Regions from separate parts of the Anoxybacillus kestanbolensis genome, predicted to be linked through region 1. Evidence: riboswitches for the same ligand, from Rfam matches in the RefSeq annotation. Region 1 holds a riboswitch; the other holds the start of a gene.

What was found. A riboswitch is a leader RNA that binds a small molecule or an ion and turns the genes downstream of it on or off. The one in region 1 is predicted to bind S-adenosylmethionine.
Region 2: another riboswitch for S-adenosylmethionine. It lies ahead of BO219_RS11045 (methionine ABC transporter ATP-binding protein); the one in region 1 lies ahead of BO219_RS11920 (acetamidase/formamidase family protein).

The regions. Positions count from the first base shown of each region.
Region 1 is NZ_MQAD01000025.1:263-6,255, forward strand. Features, by position in the region: gene BO219_RS11915 (bifunctional ADP-dependent NAD(P)H-hydrate dehydratase/NAD(P)H-hydrate epimerase) at 74-1,624, opposite strand; SAM riboswitch class I at 1,839-1,947, shown strand; gene BO219_RS11920 (acetamidase/formamidase family protein) at 2,151-3,455, shown strand; partial or broken gene BO219_RS11925 (pyridoxal-phosphate dependent enzyme) at 3,761-4,048, opposite strand; gene BO219_RS11930 (DUF4183 domain-containing protein) at 4,234-4,617, opposite strand; gene BO219_RS11935 (DUF4183 domain-containing protein) at 5,208-5,591, shown strand; gene BO219_RS11940 (DUF1450 domain-containing protein) at 5,698-5,958, opposite strand.
Region 2 is NZ_MQAD01000020.1:30,351-43,837, reverse strand. Features, by position in the region: gene sufU (Fe-S cluster assembly sulfur transfer protein SufU) at 1-113, opposite strand, end outside; gene BO219_RS11075 (cysteine desulfurase) at 103-1,323, opposite strand; gene sufD (Fe-S cluster assembly protein SufD) at 1,323-2,627, opposite strand; gene sufC (Fe-S cluster assembly ATPase SufC) at 2,643-3,422, opposite strand; partial or broken gene BO219_RS11060 (carboxymuconolactone decarboxylase family protein) at 3,603-3,948, opposite strand; gene BO219_RS11055 (MetQ/NlpA family ABC transporter substrate-binding protein) at 4,020-4,844, opposite strand; gene BO219_RS11050 (methionine ABC transporter permease) at 4,861-5,529, opposite strand; gene BO219_RS11045 (methionine ABC transporter ATP-binding protein) at 5,519-6,547, opposite strand; SAM riboswitch class I at 6,623-6,728, opposite strand; gene BO219_RS11040 (O-acetylhomoserine aminocarboxypropyltransferase/cysteine synthase family protein) at 7,003-8,295, opposite strand; gene BO219_RS11035 (hypothetical protein) at 8,359-8,658, opposite strand; gene BO219_RS11030 (thioredoxin family protein) at 8,788-9,057, opposite strand; gene BO219_RS11025 (ribonuclease M5) at 9,066-9,413, opposite strand; gene BO219_RS11020 (YusG family protein) at 9,511-9,759, opposite strand; gene gcvH (glycine cleavage system protein GcvH) at 9,794-10,177, opposite strand; gene BO219_RS11010 (arsenate reductase family protein) at 10,235-10,594, opposite strand; gene BO219_RS11005 (acyl-CoA dehydrogenase family protein) at 10,665-12,446, opposite strand; gene BO219_RS11000 (acetyl-CoA C-acetyltransferase) at 12,462-13,487, opposite strand, start outside.

The sequences.
Region 1 (5,993 bases):
GCATCGAAATGAAAAATAGACCTCGCTTGAACGGCAATGCTCGGAAGAGGTCTATTTTTCGTATTCATATACTTCATCTTTGTTTCTGATACGAGGCTCCCTTTTTATAAAGTGAAAAAAGTGTTTGCGGAATGGCCTCGATGACATCTGTCGCAAGCACATCCATTGGTGAATGCTCCTTCTCGACGAGCGCATCCGCCGCTTTTCCATGCACGAACACGGCATTGCAAATTGCTTCTTGAATGTTGTCGTGCTGCATGATAAACGCAAGAATGATTCCAGTGAGTACATCGCCGCTTCCGCCTTTTGCTAACGCTGGATTTCCGCTTGTATTCACGTATTGCTTTCCATCTGGAGTCGTGACAATGGTGTAAGGTCCTTTTAACACAAGGTAAACACCATTGCTCATTGCAAATTGCTTTGCAATGCCAAAACGGTCTCTTTCGACATCGTCAATGGAAACGCCAAGCATTCGCGCCATTTCTCCAGGATGCGGCGTTAAAATCGTCGCTTCTGTTCGTTCACGTATTATCGAAACATAATCGTTCCAAAAATATAACGCATCCGCATCAAGAACGACTGGAACATCTTGGCATAGCACCTTTTGGACAACACTTTTCGCTCCCATCGTTCTCCCCATGCCCGGTCCTGCGGCAATCGCGTCAACATCCAAGGTGATCAAATCGATTTCCCCGGCAAAGCAGCCGTTCAACGATGAACACGGATGATACATCACCTCTGGAATATGGGTGGCGACAACGGGATAAACATCATCCGGAACAGCCATTGTCAGCAATCCAGCTCCGCTTCTTAAAGCCGCTTTTGCGGTCATAATGACAGCGCCTGTCATATTTCGCGAGCCGCCAATTACAAGCCCTTTTCCATAAGTACCTTTATGGGACGAACGCTTTCTTACCGGCAGCGTTCTTGCAACAGCCGCCTCACTCCATAGTCGGCGAAACTCGGCATTTTTTTCTAGAGAAAGCGGCGGAATACCAATATCGACTACGATTAATTCACCATAGTAATCAGCTGTTGGAAAAGTATATGCACTTAGCTTTGGATATTGAATCGTAATCGTTACATCCGCCTGAATCGCTGTTTCCACCGCTCCGCCGTCCGCCGGAATTCCGCTTGGTACGTCAATGGCATACACAACAAGCTCCTTTGCTTCGTTCACTTTTTCAATGATTTCTTTATATGGAGAGCGCAATGCCCCATTTATGCCAATTCCAAGCAAAGCGTCAATGATCACGTCATAATGACGTAATTGTTCGATAAATTCCTTCTCATTTCCTATGTAATTCTTTACTTCATATCCCGAATTTTCATAGATTTCAAGTGCTTTTTTCGCCGCGCCTTTTACTTTTTCCTTTGGCGGTATTAACCATAAATCCGTCGTATAACCATAACTCTTTAGCACCCTCGCAACAACAAACCCGTCGCCGCCATTGTTTCCTGTTCCTGCTAATACAGCGACGCGCTGAGCAGGTTGAATTCGTTCCAGCAAAACTGTAGCGACAGCTTGTCCGGCATTTTCCATCAACGATTCTTCACTCATGCCGATTTGCTGAATGGTATATCGATCAATCGCGTACATTTCTGAAGCAGTCACAACGCGCATGAAGATCACCCCGCAAATTTTTAATCTCATACAAGTATTTTAAATCACTTTTTCCTATTACGTATAGTTTACTAACCATGTTGACGTTCTTCCCTGCCTATATGAAAAACTCGTTAAAAAATTTTTTTCTATATACACCAAGAATGTAAGCGTTATCTTCCGTTGACATAGATAAAAATATATTATTATTGTTGTAAAAATTGAATACGATCACCGCTTATCAAGAGTGACCGAGGGAACAGGCCCTATGACGTCCGGCAACCTCCTTATAACAGGAACGGTGCCAAATCCTGCAGAATGGCTTTCATTCTGAAAGATAAGTCGTGTACAATAGATACCCGATGGGGCCGTCCGAAAAGTAGTATTTAATCCCGAAATCTAAAAAAAGCAAACCAAAAGAATGCTGTAAAATCAACATTCTTTTGGTTTTAATTTTGGCGGATTTTCAACTAAAATTGATACATTTGGCTTATTCCCTTATAATTGCTATCAATAAGTAAATATTTTTTTAAATGGGGGAGAAAATATGGAAGCGAAACAAACGGTATTTGTGAATGAATTTACGAATGGGATTTTAGATCCCAATGGTGAAATGCTTGGACCTGTAAAAGATGGCGGGTATATTATTGCTAATACTGCTCCTGGGTGTTGGGGACCGATGATTACACCTTGTATCCGTGGCGGTCATGAGGTAACTAAACCTGTTTTTGTAGAAGGAGCAGAAGTGGGAGACGCTATTGCCATTAAAATTAAATCAATCCGTGTAACTTCAATCGCCACTTCATCGGGAAATGATAAGCCGGTAGAGGGAAGATTTTTAGGGGATCCATTTGTTGCTGTAAAATGTCCTAAATGCGGAACGCTATATCCGGAGACTAAGATTGAGGGAATAGGCCAAGAGGCCATTCGTTGTGCAAATTGTGGTGCAGATGTATCACCATTTGAATTTACTAATGGTTATACGATCGCTTTCGATTCCAACAAGAATATAGGAGTTACTTTGCATAAAGAGGCAGCAGAACAGATTGCTAGAGAAGGTCGCTATTATATGGCGACACCTGATAATTCAGTACAAAATCCGATTGTAACATTTGCTCCGCACGATTTGGTTGGAACAGTTGCAAGAGTTCGCCCATTCTTGGGTCAGCTTGGTACGACACCTGCACGGCCTTTACCAGATTCCCATAATGCCGGGGATTTTGGTCAGTTTTTAATAGACGCTCCGCATGAATATGCTATAACACGGGAACAATTAAAAGATCGTACCGATGGACATATGGATATTAATCGGGTACGGGAAGGCGCTGTTCTCATTTGTCCTGTAAAAGTGCGAGGCGGTGGTGTTTACCTCGGGGATATGCACGCTATGCAAGGAGATGGTGAAATAGCAGGGCATACGACTGATGTAGCCGGAATAGTAACTCTTCAAGTGAAAGTCATTAAAGGTTTAAATATTGATGGTCCTATTCTTTTACCTGTAGAAGAGGATCTTCCTTATCTGGCAAAACCTATTACTAAGAAAGAAAAAGAGATGGCACTTGATATAGCGGAACAATGGGGTGTAAAAAAATTAGAGGAATCCCTCCCTATTTCCTTTATTGGAACGGGGGCAAACTTAAATGAAGCAACTGAAAATGGTTTAAAAAGAGCCGCCGAGGTTTTAGGGATTACGGTTCCGGAAGTAATGAATCGGGCAACGATTACAGGTTCTATCGAAATTGGTAGACATCCAGGCGTAGTAACGGTAACGTTCTTATGCCCTGTAAAATATCTAGATAAGATTGGCATTACTCAATTAGTACGCGATCAATATCCCCATTCTTTAGGGTAGTTTATATAGAATCACATGGTAGTCGTAATTATGTCAGGGAAGTACTTAACACAATTTAATGCAAGAACAGACAGCTATTGTTGTTCTTAGGAACAAGCAAAATTATAAAGATACCCCATACCGCGATGAAGGGGTATGGGGTTGTTTTTTGTACATTTCTTATTTTATACAACCAAACGGAACTTTTCTAAATGTCGAATCATTTCCTTTCCAATTTCAATGGAAGCAGTTGCGGCTGGAGAAGGGGCATTTAAAATATGAATAGAACGGTTGCCATACGAACAGTGCCTGGCACCGTTTGATTGAATCGTGCAATCCATGCCAAACATTGCACAAGCTGTCGCTGTGGCGACACCGTGCTGTCCCGCACCTGTTTCAGCGATTACGCGCTTCGCCCCCATTCGTTTCGCAAGCCAAATTTGTCCGATGACATTATTAATCTTATGTGAACCGGTATGGTTTAAATCTTCGCGTTTCAGATAGATTTTTGCTCCGCCTAACCGCTCGGTAAGCCGAGCCGCAAAAGTAAGCGGATTTGCACGGCCGACATACTCCTTTAAGTAAAATTTAAATTCTTCGTTAAACTCGTGATCGATTAGAACGGGATAAATATTATTGGTAGAAGGATTATTTTACAGTTGACTGACTTCACATTCTTTGCCTGCTTAATTAGAATGAGGAAGAATTGGAACGAATCATAAAAATAAATCCTTTCTAGGTGTATGACGAAAATTTGTCTACCTGCTAGAAAGGAAAGTATGAAAAGAGAATATATCATTTAAATGCCTGCTTTTATCGTAATAAATTGAAGAATGATCGGAGCACCCGCCATTGGAGTGTCAGCAGACTTTAAAGTCAGCATTCCTTCTTGAACTTCATATAGGTTTTTAGGTTGTAACACTCCATTGATAAATAAATTAATAAACGATACCTTCGTCGGGTCTAATATTCCTTTATTTCCATATTCAACTAATTCATCCGCATTCGTATAAACTGTTTTTATTCCGTCTGATATAGCATTATATTGGTAAGTATCCACTTGTAAAACTTGAGGGGGAATTTTAATAGTAAAGCAAATTTGAACGATTGATGTGGTGTTTATCCAATCATAAACTTTTGGAACAGCAATGATATGTTTCTGATATTTATTATCTCGTTTCATTGATACCACCCAAATTGAAAATTTAGTAAATACACCCTATTTGAAATAAGGCGATAAATTAGAGTGAAACACTCCTTTCTTCCCGCAATAAAAGATTTCAAAACACACTTTCCCCATATGCGACATCTTTTTAAGAATGGAATTGTGCAAATGGATTTATACATTATATGCAAAATGAATAAATAAAGTGAACATGAAGCTAGATTAAATATAATAAACGATTCATTTCATATTTTTCAATCACTGGCACAGATTCATCATTTTTTGCATTTTATTTTTACTTTTTACGAACTATATATAATTTTCCAACATATTTAAAAAGCGAGCCGAACCCTGGTTGATTTTCATGTTTAATTCATATGTTCAAAGTTTAAGTTAGAGTTATATATGACAAACGGCTAAAGCAATTCATGTAAATCAGTCATATTATAAATTGAAAATGTTTTTGATAATCAACAAATGTAGACAACATCTATACACGTCAAACAACTAATCGATTTTTCTGACATATCAGATGTCATCTTACATTTGATTTTTATTATCTTAAACATTCAAATCAATCAATTTTTCAAAGAAAGGGGGATACACATATGGCTCTTCAACTCATGAAACTTTTCGTTTCTGCTTCCACGACAACGGATGCAGTACCAACCGACACAAGATTTTTCTATGTTACAACAGCAGAAACAGCTGCGGGCTCGACATTAACAATCGATGCAGCAGATTTTTTTCAAGATGATGGAACAGCCGCTACAACTCTACCAACTTTAGCAGCCAATAATAGTTACTATAATGTTTATATTAACGGTGTTTTACAAATGGACGATATCTCGACATATACACCAGGTGCCACAACTGTCGGATCGCTTGCGATTAATGTTCCTGCTGGCGGTGATCCAATACCTGCTGGTACACCTATCGTGTTAGAAATTGTTCAATTTGCTCCATCGTCGACAACAACTGTTACAACATAATAGCTATCAAATTCCCGTGAACCTCTCCCGCCTGCACGTTATTTTTTAGAGGCGGGAGACTTTCTCGGTGAATATGTTAAAAATACAAACACTGACTATTGTTATCTTATTTCCTGCTGCATCTGTTACCTCGAAATTTCCACCATTCTTCTGATATACGATGATTCACTTCATAATAAAGTTCATCGACTGTTGTACCTTTGACAACTTCACCATCTATTAATACAAAAGGACAGTTTTTACAAATTTTGCACTTACCGAGACAATCTTTACGTTTGATTTTTATCTCTTTATAAATTGATTTGAAAAACTTATATAGCTTTTTCGTCTCAAACCCATTTTCGCGACAAAAATAAATTTTCTCCATATTTTAACGAAACACCTTTTTAATGAAAACTATTA
Region 2 (13,487 bases), on a different contig from region 1:
TTCATGTTGATATCGACGTGTTCCCCTTCTAACACACCACGATTTCTCGGGTTTTTATAATGATCCATAATGACTTGTCGATACAACGTATCTAAATGGCTATTAAAAGACATAGCTGAAATACTCCTTCGTTTTCTTTAATGCTGAAACGAGTGCATCAATTTCCTCTTCTGTGTTGTACAAATAAAAGCTTGCGCGTGCAGTTGCCGTCACGTTTAGCCACTTCATAAGTGGTTGCGCACAATGGTGACCAGCACGAACAGCAATACCTTCCGCATCTAAGACGGTCGCAACATCGTGCGGATGCACACCGTCAATATTAAATGTCACAAGCCCTGCACGCGCTTTCGGACCGTAAATCGTCAATCCATCAATCGTCGCAAGCTGTTCAAGCGCATATTGCGCTAAACGATGTTCATGCTCAGCGATATGGTCTAACCCGACTTGCTCAAGAAAATCAATCGCCGCTCCTAAGCCAATCGCTCCTGCGATAATTGGTGTACCACCCTCAAATTTCCACGGAAGCTCTTTCCATGTTGACTCGTACAACCCAACAAAATCAATCATTTCCCCGCCGAATTCCACAGGCTCCATTTGCTCAAGCAAGCGCTTTTTACCGTATAACACCCCAATGCCTGTCGGTCCGCACATTTTATGCCCAGAAAACGCATAAAAGTCGCAATCGAGCTCCTGTACGTTCACTTTCATATGCGGCGTGCTTTGTGCTCCGTCAACGACCATGACAGCGCCGTGCTTATGGGCAATTTGTGCAATTTCTTTTACTGGGTTGATTGTACCGAGCACGTTGGATACGTGCATGACAGCTACAATTTTCGTGTTTGGCGTGACTGTTTGTTCTACATCTTCTAAACGAATCGTTCCGTCAGGCTGAAGCGGAATATATTTTAATGTCGCCCCTGTTTGTTTAGCAACTTGTTGCCAGGGGATAATGTTACTATGGTGCTCCATATACGTAATGACGATTTCATCGCCTTCGCGCACGTTTGCGCGACCGTAACTTGCCGCCACTAAGTTAATGGCCGTTGTCGTCCCACGCGTAAAAATAATTTCTTCCGTCGAAGCGGCACCAATGAAGCGGCGCACTTTTTCACGAGCCCCTTCGTATGCGTCGGTTGCCTTCGTACCGAGCGTATGCACGCCGCGATGAACGTTCGAATTGTATTGCCGATAATAGTTGTCAATCGCTTCAATGACAGGCAACGGCTTTTGAGAAGTCGCTGCGCTATCTAAATAAACGAGCGGCTTGCCGTTTACTTGTTGATCTAAAATCGGGAATAGTTGACGAAGTTCTTTTACGTTCATCATTTAACTTTCCTTTCGATCACTTCAATTAATTGTTTTTTCACACGCTCAATCGGAATTTCATTAACGACAGGTGCTAAAAAGCCGTGAATAATTAATCGCTCAGCTTCTACTTTCGGAATGCCGCGGCTCATTAAATAATATAGTTGCGTCGGATCAACACGACCGACAGATGCAGCGTGGCCTGCTGTAACATCATCTTCATCAATTAATAAAATTGGGTTCGCGTCGCCACGCGCTTTCGGACTTAACATAAGCACGCGTGATTCTTGCTCTGCATTTGATTTCGATGCCCCATGCTCAATTTTGCCAATACCGTTAAAAATAGATGTTGCTTCATCTTTGACTACGCCATGTTTTAAAATGTATCCTTCCGTATGCTTGCCGTAATGAATCACGCTCGTTGTAAAGTTTTGCACTTGCTCACCGCGACCCACAACGACCGTCTTCGTATCGCCAAGCGACCCATCACCAATGAGGCGCGTCACGTTTTCTGAAATCGTATTCCCGTCATTCATTAAACCGAGCGCCCATTCAATGCGTGCATGACGACCTGTGATACCGCGGCGGTTTACGTATGTCGTCGTCCCTTTCGCTAAACTGTCCACAGCGCCAAAAAATACTTGCGCATCGTCTAATGCAAACACTTCAGCAATGATGTTCACGATCGCTTCGGAACGTTCACATGTTGAAATATAGTTTTCAACATACGTCACTTTGCTACCGACATCCGCAACGATAATGACATGGTTAAATAACGCTTCCGCCTTTTCATGGACATATACCGCCTGCAAAGGAACGTCGATTTGCACATGCTTTGGCACATATACGAACACTCCACCGTTAACAAGCGCCGCATGAAGGGCAGTAAGACGGTGCTCATTTACTTTGACGCCGTCCATAAAATATTTTTCCACAAGGTCGCTATGTTCGCGAACAGCTGTTGCTAAGTCTGTGAAAATAACACCTTTTTCTTTTAATTCATCAGCAAGCGATACGTATGCACATGTATGATCTCGCTGAACATATACGTTTTTTTGCTCCTCAGCTATATCGATGAGCACTTTTACTTGTTCAGGTAGCTCTTCTAGCGAAGAAAGCGGTGCGCTTTCAACGAGATGAGTAGAAAATTGTGTAAAGTTCCAACGATCAATTTTCGTTTTATCTGGCTTCGGTAAAGGAAGTTGTTCAGCTTGCGCAAGAGCTTGTAAGCGAACGTTTAAAAGCCAGTCCGGTTCTCCACGCCCTTCAGAAAAAGAGCGGACATACTGTTGGTCGAATGGTAGTTTCGTCTCAATCATCACAAATCCTCCTAACGCTTACGCTTCTTGCTCGACGACTTCATCTTCAATGCCTAGCTCTTTTTTAATCCAATCGTATCCTTCAGCCTCAAGACGTTGTGCTAACTCTGGACCACCAGATTTCACGATGCGTCCTTGCATCATAACATGCACGTAATCTGGCGTAATGTAGTTTAATAAACGCTGATAGTGCGTAATGATTAAACAGCCAAAGTCGCTATTGCGCATGTCATTTACACCTTTTGCGACAACTTTTAATGCATCGATATCAAGACCGGAATCAATTTCATCTAAAATAGCAATTTTCGGTTGTAACATCATTAATTGTAAAATTTCGTTTCTCTTTTTCTCTCCACCTGAAAATCCTTCGTTTAAATAACGATGCGCCATATCTGGATTCATTTCTAAAAACGCCATTTTTTCATCTAATTGACGGATAAATTTCATTAATGAAATTTCATTTCCTTCTCCGCGACGTGCGTTAATTGCTGAGCGAAGGAAATCCGCATTTGTTACACCGCTAATTTCGCTCGGATATTGCATCGCTAAAAATAGCCCAGCACGAGCGCGCTCATCTACTTCCATTTCTAATACATCTTGACCATCTAATGTAATGCTTCCTTTTGTTACTTCATATTTTGGATGCCCCATAATGGCAGCGGATAACGTCGATTTCCCTGTTCCGTTCGGCCCCATGATCGCATGGAACTCGCCACCTTTAATTTCAAGGTTAACCCCTTTTAAAATTTCTTTTCCGTCAATTGCAACGTGAAGATCTTTAATTGTTAATGTTGCCATAAAAAAATACCTCCAGTTTCGCTTATGTTCATGAAACGTAATTCTCATTTTATTCTCATTACAATTTTATAACAGATGAAAAGTATTAGCAACCTTATTGCAAGCATTTTGATACTTTTTTGTTTCTAAAGTTTGCTTGTTTTATCATATATGTAAAACAGGTGGGGAACCCCCTACCCTTTAATGCATGCGAGTAAATTCATTGACACATTGTCGAACGAGCGTAACGGACTGGCTCATCGTCGCCCCTCCAGCTAAAGCAGATGCGACAGCACACGCTTCAAATATTTCTTTCTCTGTCGCCCCTTCATCGATGCACCCTTTCAATATGATAAATGGTACAATATTCATCTTGTTTAGCGACACTAATCGCTAGTGCGATGAGTTGTTTTTCTTTTTTGATAGCTCCCCTTCGACGAAGCAAGCTTCCGTAAATGCGTTAAACGCTCGTCCAACATGAGGCATTTGTTGTGTGAACGGTGCCTAACCCTTGCTTATATTCGTGTAAACATTGTTCTATCGACATATGCACTCCTCCTTCCTTTTTATCATGCGTCGTTTTCGAGAAAATATAAAAGGACGCCCGAATGGACATCCTTATTTCGTTGCTGGAATAACAGCACCATTATATTTTTGTAAAATGAAGTCTTGAATTTCCTTTGATTGCAACACTTCAACAAGCGTCTGAATTTCTTTACGGTTTTCATCACCTTTACGAACCGCGATAATGTTCACGTATGGGTTGTTTTCTGGCGACTCAACCGCAATCGGATCTTTTGCTGGATCTAATCCGGCATCTAACGCATAGTTTGCGTTAATTAATACCGCATCTCCTTCATCATTTTTATACACTTGCGGAAGCAATCCTGCCTCAACATCCGCTTCAAATACTAAATTTTTCGGATTTTCAACAATGTCATCAATTGTTGCTTTCGTCTTATCGACACCATCTTTTAATTTAATTAGTCCTTTTTCTTCAAGCATCGATAAAATACGACCGTGATCAGCAACAGAGTTACTCATAATGATTTTTGCACCGTTTGGTAGCTCTTCAAGACTTTTGTATTTTTTTGAATATACGCCAATCGGCTCAATATGAATACCGCCTGCATTCACAAAGTCATAGCCATGTTCTTTCATTTGAGATTCTAAATAAGGAATGTGTTGGAAATAGTTTGCATCTAACTCTTTATCCGCTAATGCTTTGTTTGGTAACACGTAATCTTGGAACGTCACAATTTCTAATTCGATTCCTTTTTCTTTTAAAATCGGTTTTGCTTTTTCTAAAATTTCGGCATGTGGCACGTTTGATGCCCCAACGACAAGCTTATTCGTCTTTTCTTCGGCACTTTCGCTTTTTCCGCAAGCAGCGAGCGCTAATACAACAACTGCAGCAACAAGTAAAGAGAACCATTTTTTCATTTGTTTTTTCCTCCTTTTATCGTTTATCTATTTTAGAAGTGACAAGGTCACCAATAAACTGAATGATAAAGACGATGACTAAAATGAGCACTGTTGCAACGAACGTGACGTCGTTATTGTCACGTTGAAACCCTTCTAAATACGCTAAGTTTCCAAGCCCCCCAGCACCGACAACTCCTGCCATCGCTGTATAACCAACGAGCGCGATCGCTGTAACTGTAATACCAGATACAAGTGCTGGCAACGCTTCAGGGAGAAGCACTTTCCAAATAATTGTTGCTGTCGTTGCCCCCATCGCTTTTGCCGCTTCAATGACACCTTTATCAATTTCACGAAGCGCAATTTCAACCATGCGTGCATAAAACGGAGCGGCCCCGATAATGAGTGCCGGTAGCGCAGCATTCGCTCCAAGAATTGTACCAACAACAAGTTTCGTAAATGGAATGAGCAAAATAATTAAAATAATGAACGGAATGGAACGAAAAATGTTGACGAACGATGCGATCACACCGTTAATAAAACGATTTTCCCATATGTTTCCCTTAGACGTTAAAAACAACAACAATCCGAGTAAAATACCAAGCACAAACGTTGCGACAACGGAGACGGCGGTCATATACAACGTTTCCGTCGTGGCCGCCCATATTTTATCCCAAACAACGTTCGGAAATAGTTCATTGAACATTCGCCAACACCTCCACTTCAACTTCTTGCTGGCGAATAAAAGCGAGCGCTCGCTCAATCTCCTCATTCGCACCGTCTAAATGAATGAACAGCACCCCGTATGCTCCGTGATGTGTCTGTGAAATTTTCCCTTGTAAAATATTTATATTTAAATCGAATTGACGAATGAGTTGTGTGATGAGCGGTTGCTCAGCTGCTTCACCAACGAATGTCAGTTGAACAACTTTACCATTCGGATATCGTTCAAGAAGATGCAACATCGCTTCTTTCGTTTCTTCCGGCTCTGTCACTTGCTGAACAAATCGTTTTGTAATCGGCTGTTCTGGCTTGCGGAATACGTGAAGCACTTCGCCCATTTCGACAATTTTTCCGTTTTCCATGACCGCAACGCGATCACAAATTTTGCGAATCACGTGCATCTCGTGTGTAATTAATACGATCGTTAAACCGAGACGTTTATTAATATCAACAAGCAAGTCTAAAATTGAGTCGGTCGTTTGCGGATCAAGCGCCGATGTTGCTTCATCGCATAACAGCACTTTCGGATTGTTCGCTAATGCGCGTGCAATACCAACGCGTTGCTTTTGTCCGCCGCTCAGTTGCGATGGATACGCATTTTCTCTCCCTTGTAAACCGACGAGTTGAATAAGTTCATCGACACGCTTCATCCGTTCTTCTTTCGGCACGCCAGCAATTTCTAACGGAAAAGCAATATTTTCGCGCACGGTTCGTGACCAAAGCAAATTAAAATGTTGAAAAATCATGCCGATTTGTTGGCGCGCTTGGCGTAACTGCTTCCCGCTAATTTTCCCCATATCTTTCCCATCAACAATCACTTCACCGCTCGTCGGCTTTTCTAATCCGTTCAATAACCGAATGAGCGAGCTTTTCCCTGCTCCACTATAACCGATGATACCGAAAATTTCTCCTTGTTCGATATGCAAATTCACATGATCGACTGCCGTTACATTCCCACTTGCTGCTTTGTACACTTTTGTTACATTCGATAATGTGATCACGTTGCTGTCACCTTCCTTCCATGAAAAAAGCCTTTCTGCTCAAGAGAACAGAAAGGCGCGAATCGTCCATTCTGTCTCTTATCTCTCAAAGCAAACGCTTTGTGTGAATTGGCACCATTTCAGCAGCGCTGACGGTTGCCGGGTTTCATCGGGCACATCCCTCCACCTCTCTTGATAAGAGCGCTTTTAAACGCTTTATTCAGTTAACGTTTTAATATGTTTAAGGATCATTTTAAACTACAAAAGTGAGTATATCATCGAATGAAGGACGGTGTCAATAAAAATTTTTCAACTATTTCCCCTTCATAATCAAGTGAACTGAATATATAGCATGAGAAACCGCTACTCTTCGGATGTCGGGCTACGAACAAACCCGCCGCTTTGTTAAAGCGCTGCGGTTACAACTCATAAAATGAAAGGTGCTAGTCGAAAAATCTAACTAGCACCTTTCATATTTACACCCGCGAATACATCGACCGTACCCCTGTCGCCGCTTCAATCGCTTGTTCTAAGTCTTCGATTAAATCATCGACATTTTCAATACCGACCGATAAACGAATCATATCTTCTGTCACGCCGGATGCTTTCAAATCTTCTGAACTTAACTGTTGATGCGTTGTACTTGCAGGATGAATAATTAAACTTTTTGCATCACCGACGTTGGCAACATGCGACCAAAGCTTAACGTTGTTAATTAACGTAGCCCCTGCTTCACGGCCACCTTGAATGCCGAAGACAACGACTGCTCCTGCCCCTTTTGGCATATATTTTTTCGCTAGCTCTTTTGCTGGATGATTGTCATGTTCAGGGTACAACACCCAATGGACTGCTGGATGGTTGTCCAAATACTCGACGATTTTTCTCGTATTGGCAATATGCTCTTTCATGCGGACATGCAACGTCTCCAGCCCTAAATTAAACTGGAAGGCGTTGAACGGGCTAATCGCCGGTCCTAAGTCACGTAACAACTGCACGCGTGCTTTGACGATATACGCCGCCGCACCGATGTCTGCGTATACGAGATTATGGTAACTTGGATCTGGCGCCGTAAACGCTGGAAACTTCGGCGAATTCCAATCAAATTTTCCACCATCGACAATGATACCACCTAACGTCGTTCCGTTACCAAGCAACCATTTCGTTGCCGAATGAATAACAATATCCGCTCCGTGTTCGATTGGCCGGCAAAGGTATGGCGTCGCAAACGTGTTGTCAATAATCAACGGAATGCCTGCTTCATGCGCAATTTCCGCAACTGCCTCAATGTCTAACACATGCAGGCTTGGGTTGCCAATTGTTTCAGCAAAAATCGCTTTCGTTTTTGGTGTAATTGCCGCACGGAAATTTTCTGGATCAGACGGATCGACAAAATGTGTTGTAATGCCGTATTTCGGCAACGTATTCGCAAACAAATTGTACGTTCCTCCATATAACGTCGAAGCAGAAACAATATCATCTCCCGCTTGAGCGACGTTTAATATTGCCATCGTAATAGCAGCCATGCCGCTCGCTACCGCTAAAGCACCAATGCCCCCTTCAAGTTGAGCGACACGCTCTTCAAACACCGTTACCGTCGGATTATGAATGCGCGTATAAATGTACCCAGCTTCCTTTAACGCAAACAAATTGGCCGCATGCTCTGTGTTATCAAACAAATACGCATTCGATTGATAAATTGGCACTGCACGCGCTTTCGTTACTGGATCCGTTTGCAATCCGCCATGAACAGCAATCGTTTCAAATTTCATCGTTTCTCCCCAAATACAATAATTTATGAATATTTTGAATTTTAACACGACAAAATGCGTTCGTCAACGAACAACATCATACGGCTTGGCAAGGAAAAAGATCGACTCTAACAATAAAATGTGACGAAACGATGCTGTGACGGACAATTCGTTTAATCGCAGTTGTTGCTGTAGTTTTAAAGACCCTTGCAATAGCGACATAATCGCCTGTGCCGAACCACGAATCGTAATGACTCGCTCTCCATCTACCTCTTCTACGCGACGAATACCTTCTTTCGATATGCATAATAATACTTCTCGACTCTCCCATTGTAGTTGAATATATAAACAGTCATTCGGCAAAATCGGCGCTAACATGTTCATTCAATCGCCCCCGTCCTATATTTCTCATATCCATTGTTTCCATATAAATGCGAGTAGTTCCTGCTATAAACGCTCGACAAATGTCTCGTTTCCTCGTCAATTTCCCAAGAAATATGTCGAAAGCTGGCTTTATTCAGCCAGCTTTCGCAACGTTTCGTATAAATATGGAACAGAATGAAAAGCATATATTTTTTGTACAAGTTTATCATGTTGAAAAATAAGTAAACACGGAACGCTTTCGATGCACCACTCAACCGCTTTGTCCGGCACGTAGTTTAAATCTTGACGTTCAAATGTAACAGATGGCAATAACTGCTCAAGTACATCAACCATTCGACTTGCCACTTGACATGTTCCACATAATGGCGTGTACATATAGACAACTTTCACAACGATCACACAACTTTCTATAAATATTGTGCGTGTACATCGATATTTGCACTTAATAACACGACCGCAATATGATGCTTCGGAGCTGCTGCCACTTCGCGATACATTTTATCGACGTATAAATGCTCAGCTTGTGGAAATTCACGGCGAAGTTGACGGCGCAATTTTTCCCCCGCTTCATCGGAATCGACTAAAATGTACACTTCTTTATCGTACAAAGCATCGATTAATTCATCAAGTTTGGCGGTACCAAGCGTTCCATTTGTACATATAATTTCAACTGGCTCACTAATGATGCTTTCGATTTTTCGTTTATCTGAGCGCCCTTCGACAATAATCACTTTTTCTACCTCTACAATCGCCATCGTCATCACCTTGTACATTCATTTATGTATATTATATTCGTGATCGCACACTTTTTCTCCTTTTATCCAATACAAAAGGACAGCGATGTCGCTGTCCTTAACACCAACCACCTTCTGTATCACAATCGACATATTTCATATTTGGATGTTCAGTAACTGTTACGCTTTTCAAAATACGCCCGTTTTGTTGTTGGTATCCATGCTTTAACTTTAACTTATTCGTTTCTTGAACAAATTCTCCAACACATTCGTTGTCATAAAACAGCTCAAAGTTGCCGTTTTCATTAAATTTCCCAACAACATCTTTTGTAATATCGATTGTTCTTTGTTTTAACAAAAAAGACACCCCTGTGTTGTAGGGTGCCCTGTGAGTTGTTTTTTTAATCTTGGTTAATCATTTGTTCGTATTGTTCTGCCGTTAATAGGTTGTCCACTTCACTTAAATCGCTTGGCTCAATGACGATCATCCACGCTTTATCATATGGTGATTCGTTTACATACTCTGGGTTGTCGTTTAACTCTTCGTTCACAGCTACGACTTTTCCGCTAATTGGAGCATATAATTCAGATACGGTTTTTACTGACTCCACGCTACCAAATGGCTCATTTGCTGTGAGTTGTGCCCCCACTTCTGGCAATTCAACGAATACGATATCGCCGAGTTCTGACTGGGCAAAGTCCGTAATCCCAATGCGAACCGTATTTCCTTCGACACGCACCCATTCATGTTCTTGTGAATAACGTAGCTCTTTTGGAATGCTCATCGTTTTCCCTCCAACATATCATCTTCTTTTTCATCATACACGATTTTTGTCATGATTTCACGATAATTTAAACATTTCGTGATATTTTTGTTCGTCAAATCCGACAATAACTTGCTCGCCATTTGTGATGATTGGACGCTTGATTAACATCCCGTCTGATGACAACAATTGCAACATGTCTTCTTCTGTCATCGTTTTTAATTTGTCTTTTAATCCAAGTTCACGATACTTCATGCCGCTCGTATTAAAAAATTTCTTTAAATCAAGCCCACTTTTTTCATATAACATCCGCAACTGCTCTTTTGACGGAGGCTGTTCAACAATATGTATCGCTTGCACAGAAATGTTGTTGTCATCTAGCCATTTTTTTGCTTTGCGACATGTGCCGCACTTTGGATACCAATAAAATGTCGCCATCTCCTCACCTCATCTATATATTACGATAACAAAGCGAAAGTACCAGACGATGCGCCTGGTACTTCCATTATTACACAACATATCGTTCAGCTTCAATTAGTGCTTGCGCTGCCTCACGCTTTTTCGCAATGATGTTGATTGGCGTATGACGTGTTAATTTACGCAATGCTGATAACATCATACGCAACATGTCACCGTGCTCAACAGCGACGATTGTTTCTTTTGCATGCGCTTCAATTTCATTAAATGCTTCCTGGCAGAAAATTTGTGTATACAATACTTTTTGTTTGTTTTTCTCAACGCCAGATTGCGCAATTGCTTTTTCCGTACGCAATAGCGCAGATTCCATCGCGTATACGTTGCTGACGATGTCTGCAATATTTACGAGCACTTCTTGTTCTTTTTCAAGTTTTGGACCGAATTTTTGCGCCGCCAGTCCCGCGACCATTAAAGCGATTTTTTTCGCATTGCGGACAAGGTACTTCTCTTGTTCAAGCACGCCATCGCCAACTTCTTCTGGCATAAGCATCATTAATTCTTCTTGTAATTGTTGCGCTTTTTGTAAAAGCGGCAATTCGCCTTTCATCGCCTTGCGCAAATACATACCTGGCACGAGGAGACGGTTAATTTCGTTCGTTCCTTCAAAAATACGGTTAATACGTGAATCGCGATACATGCGTTCAATTTCGTATTCTTGCATGAAACCATAACCACCGTGAATTTGTACCCCTTCATCGACGATATAGTCTAGCATTTCTGTCGCAAACACTTTGTTTAAAGAGCATTCGATCGCGTATTCTGCAATCGCTTTTGCCGTTTCCTTTCCGTCTTTTGCTTGTTCATCTGTCAACTGTCCCATGCGCGCTTCAAATAAACCGACTGTACGGTAGACGGAGCTTTCTGCCGCATACAATTTCGACGCCATCGTCGCTAATTTTTCTTGTGTTAATGTAAATTTCGAAATTGGTGTTTTAAATTGTTGACGTTGATTGGCGTATTGAATCGTCACTTCTAGGGCACGTTTTGCTCCGCCAACAGCACCAACGCCAAGTTTGTAACGACCGATATTTAAAATGTTAAATGCAATGATGTGCCCTTTGCCGATCTCGCCAAGTAAATTTTCTTTCGGAACGAGCGCATCTTGTAAAATTAGTGTCCGCGTCGATGAGCTTTTAATCCCCATTTTCTTTTCTTCTGCTCCTGTCGATACGCCAGGGAAATCGCGCTCGACGATAAATGCTGTGAAATGTTCACCGTCTACTTTCGCATATACAACAAACACATCGGCAAACCCAGCGTTTGTAATCCATTGTTTTTCCCCGTTTAAAATGTAATGTGTTCCTTCTGCATTGAGTTTTGCCGTCGTTTTCGCACCGAGCGCATCTGAACCCGAACCTGGCTCTGTTAACGCATATGCAGCAATTTTCTCACCCGTCGCAAGCGCTGGTAAATATTTTTGTTTTTGCTCCTCTGTTCCGAACAAGACGATTGGAAGCGAACCGATCCCGACGTGTGCACCGTGTGAAATCGAGAAACCTCCGGCACGCGACATTTTTTCCGCAATTAATGCCGAGCTAATTTTATCTAAACTTAATCCACCATATTCTTCAGGCACATCTGCACCAAGCAATCCGAGTTCACCTGCTTGTTTTAAAAGCGCAACAGAACGATCAAACTCATGATTTTCTAAATGTTCAAGTTGTGGCAACACTTCATTCACGACAAATTCTTCTGTCGTTTTGGCAATCATTTTTTGTTCGTCTGTAAAATCCTCTGGTGTAAACACTTGCGTTGGTGACACATCTTCAATTAAAAAGCTACCACCTTGTGCAACTTTCAATGTTTTTTCCATCATTATTTCCCCCTCTTATAATAATTCAAATACGCCAGCAGCACCCATGCCGCCGCCAATGCACATCGTGACAATACCAAATTGTTCGTTGCGACGACGCATTTCATGTAAAAGCGTCAATGTTAGCTTTGCACCTGTACAACCGAGCGGATGCCCAAGAGCAATGGCTCCTCCGTTCACGTTTACTTTTTCTTCATCTAGTCCGAGTTCGCGAATGACTTGAATTGCTTGTGATGCGAACGCCTCGTTTAGTTCAATTAAACCGATATCAGAAAGCTCAAGGCCCGCAAGCTCAAGCGCCTTTGGAATGGCTGCAATCGGACCGATACCCATCACTTCAGGTGGAACACCTGCAACAGCAAACGAGCGGAATTTACCAAGCGGTTGTAACCCGAGCGCTTTCGCTTTTTCGTGATCCATCACCATCACCGCAGCTGCTCCGTCGCTCGTTTGTGAAGCGTTTCCTGCTGTTACCGTTCCGTTTACCGAAAACGCAGGGCGTAACTTCGCGAGCGTTTCCATATTTGTATCTGGGCGTACTCCTTCGTCTTGACTAAACGTCATCTTTTTCTCTACTAATTTATTGTTTTCAATATGACGGACTGTCACTTCGACCGGCACAATTTCGTCGACAAATTTTCCTTCGGCAATCGCTTTTGCTGCTCTTTGATGGCTGCGAACGGCAAACGCATCTTGCTCTTCGCGCGTCACCCCATATTTCATCGCGACTTGCTCAGCTGTATGCCCCATCGACATGTAATACTCTGGCGCACTTTCTGCGAGCTTCACGTTCGGACGTACGACATGACCCATCATCGGAACCATGCTCATCGACTCCACGCCACCAGCAATAACCGTATCTGCATGACCAAGCATAATTCTTTCTGCCGCATAAGCGATCGCTTGTAATCCCGATGAACAATAACGGTTGATTGTAATCGCTGGCACTGTATACGGTAACCCAGCAAGCGCACCAATGTTGCGCGCAATATTTAATCCTTGTTCTGCCTCTGGCATAGCACAACCGATAATGAGATCGTC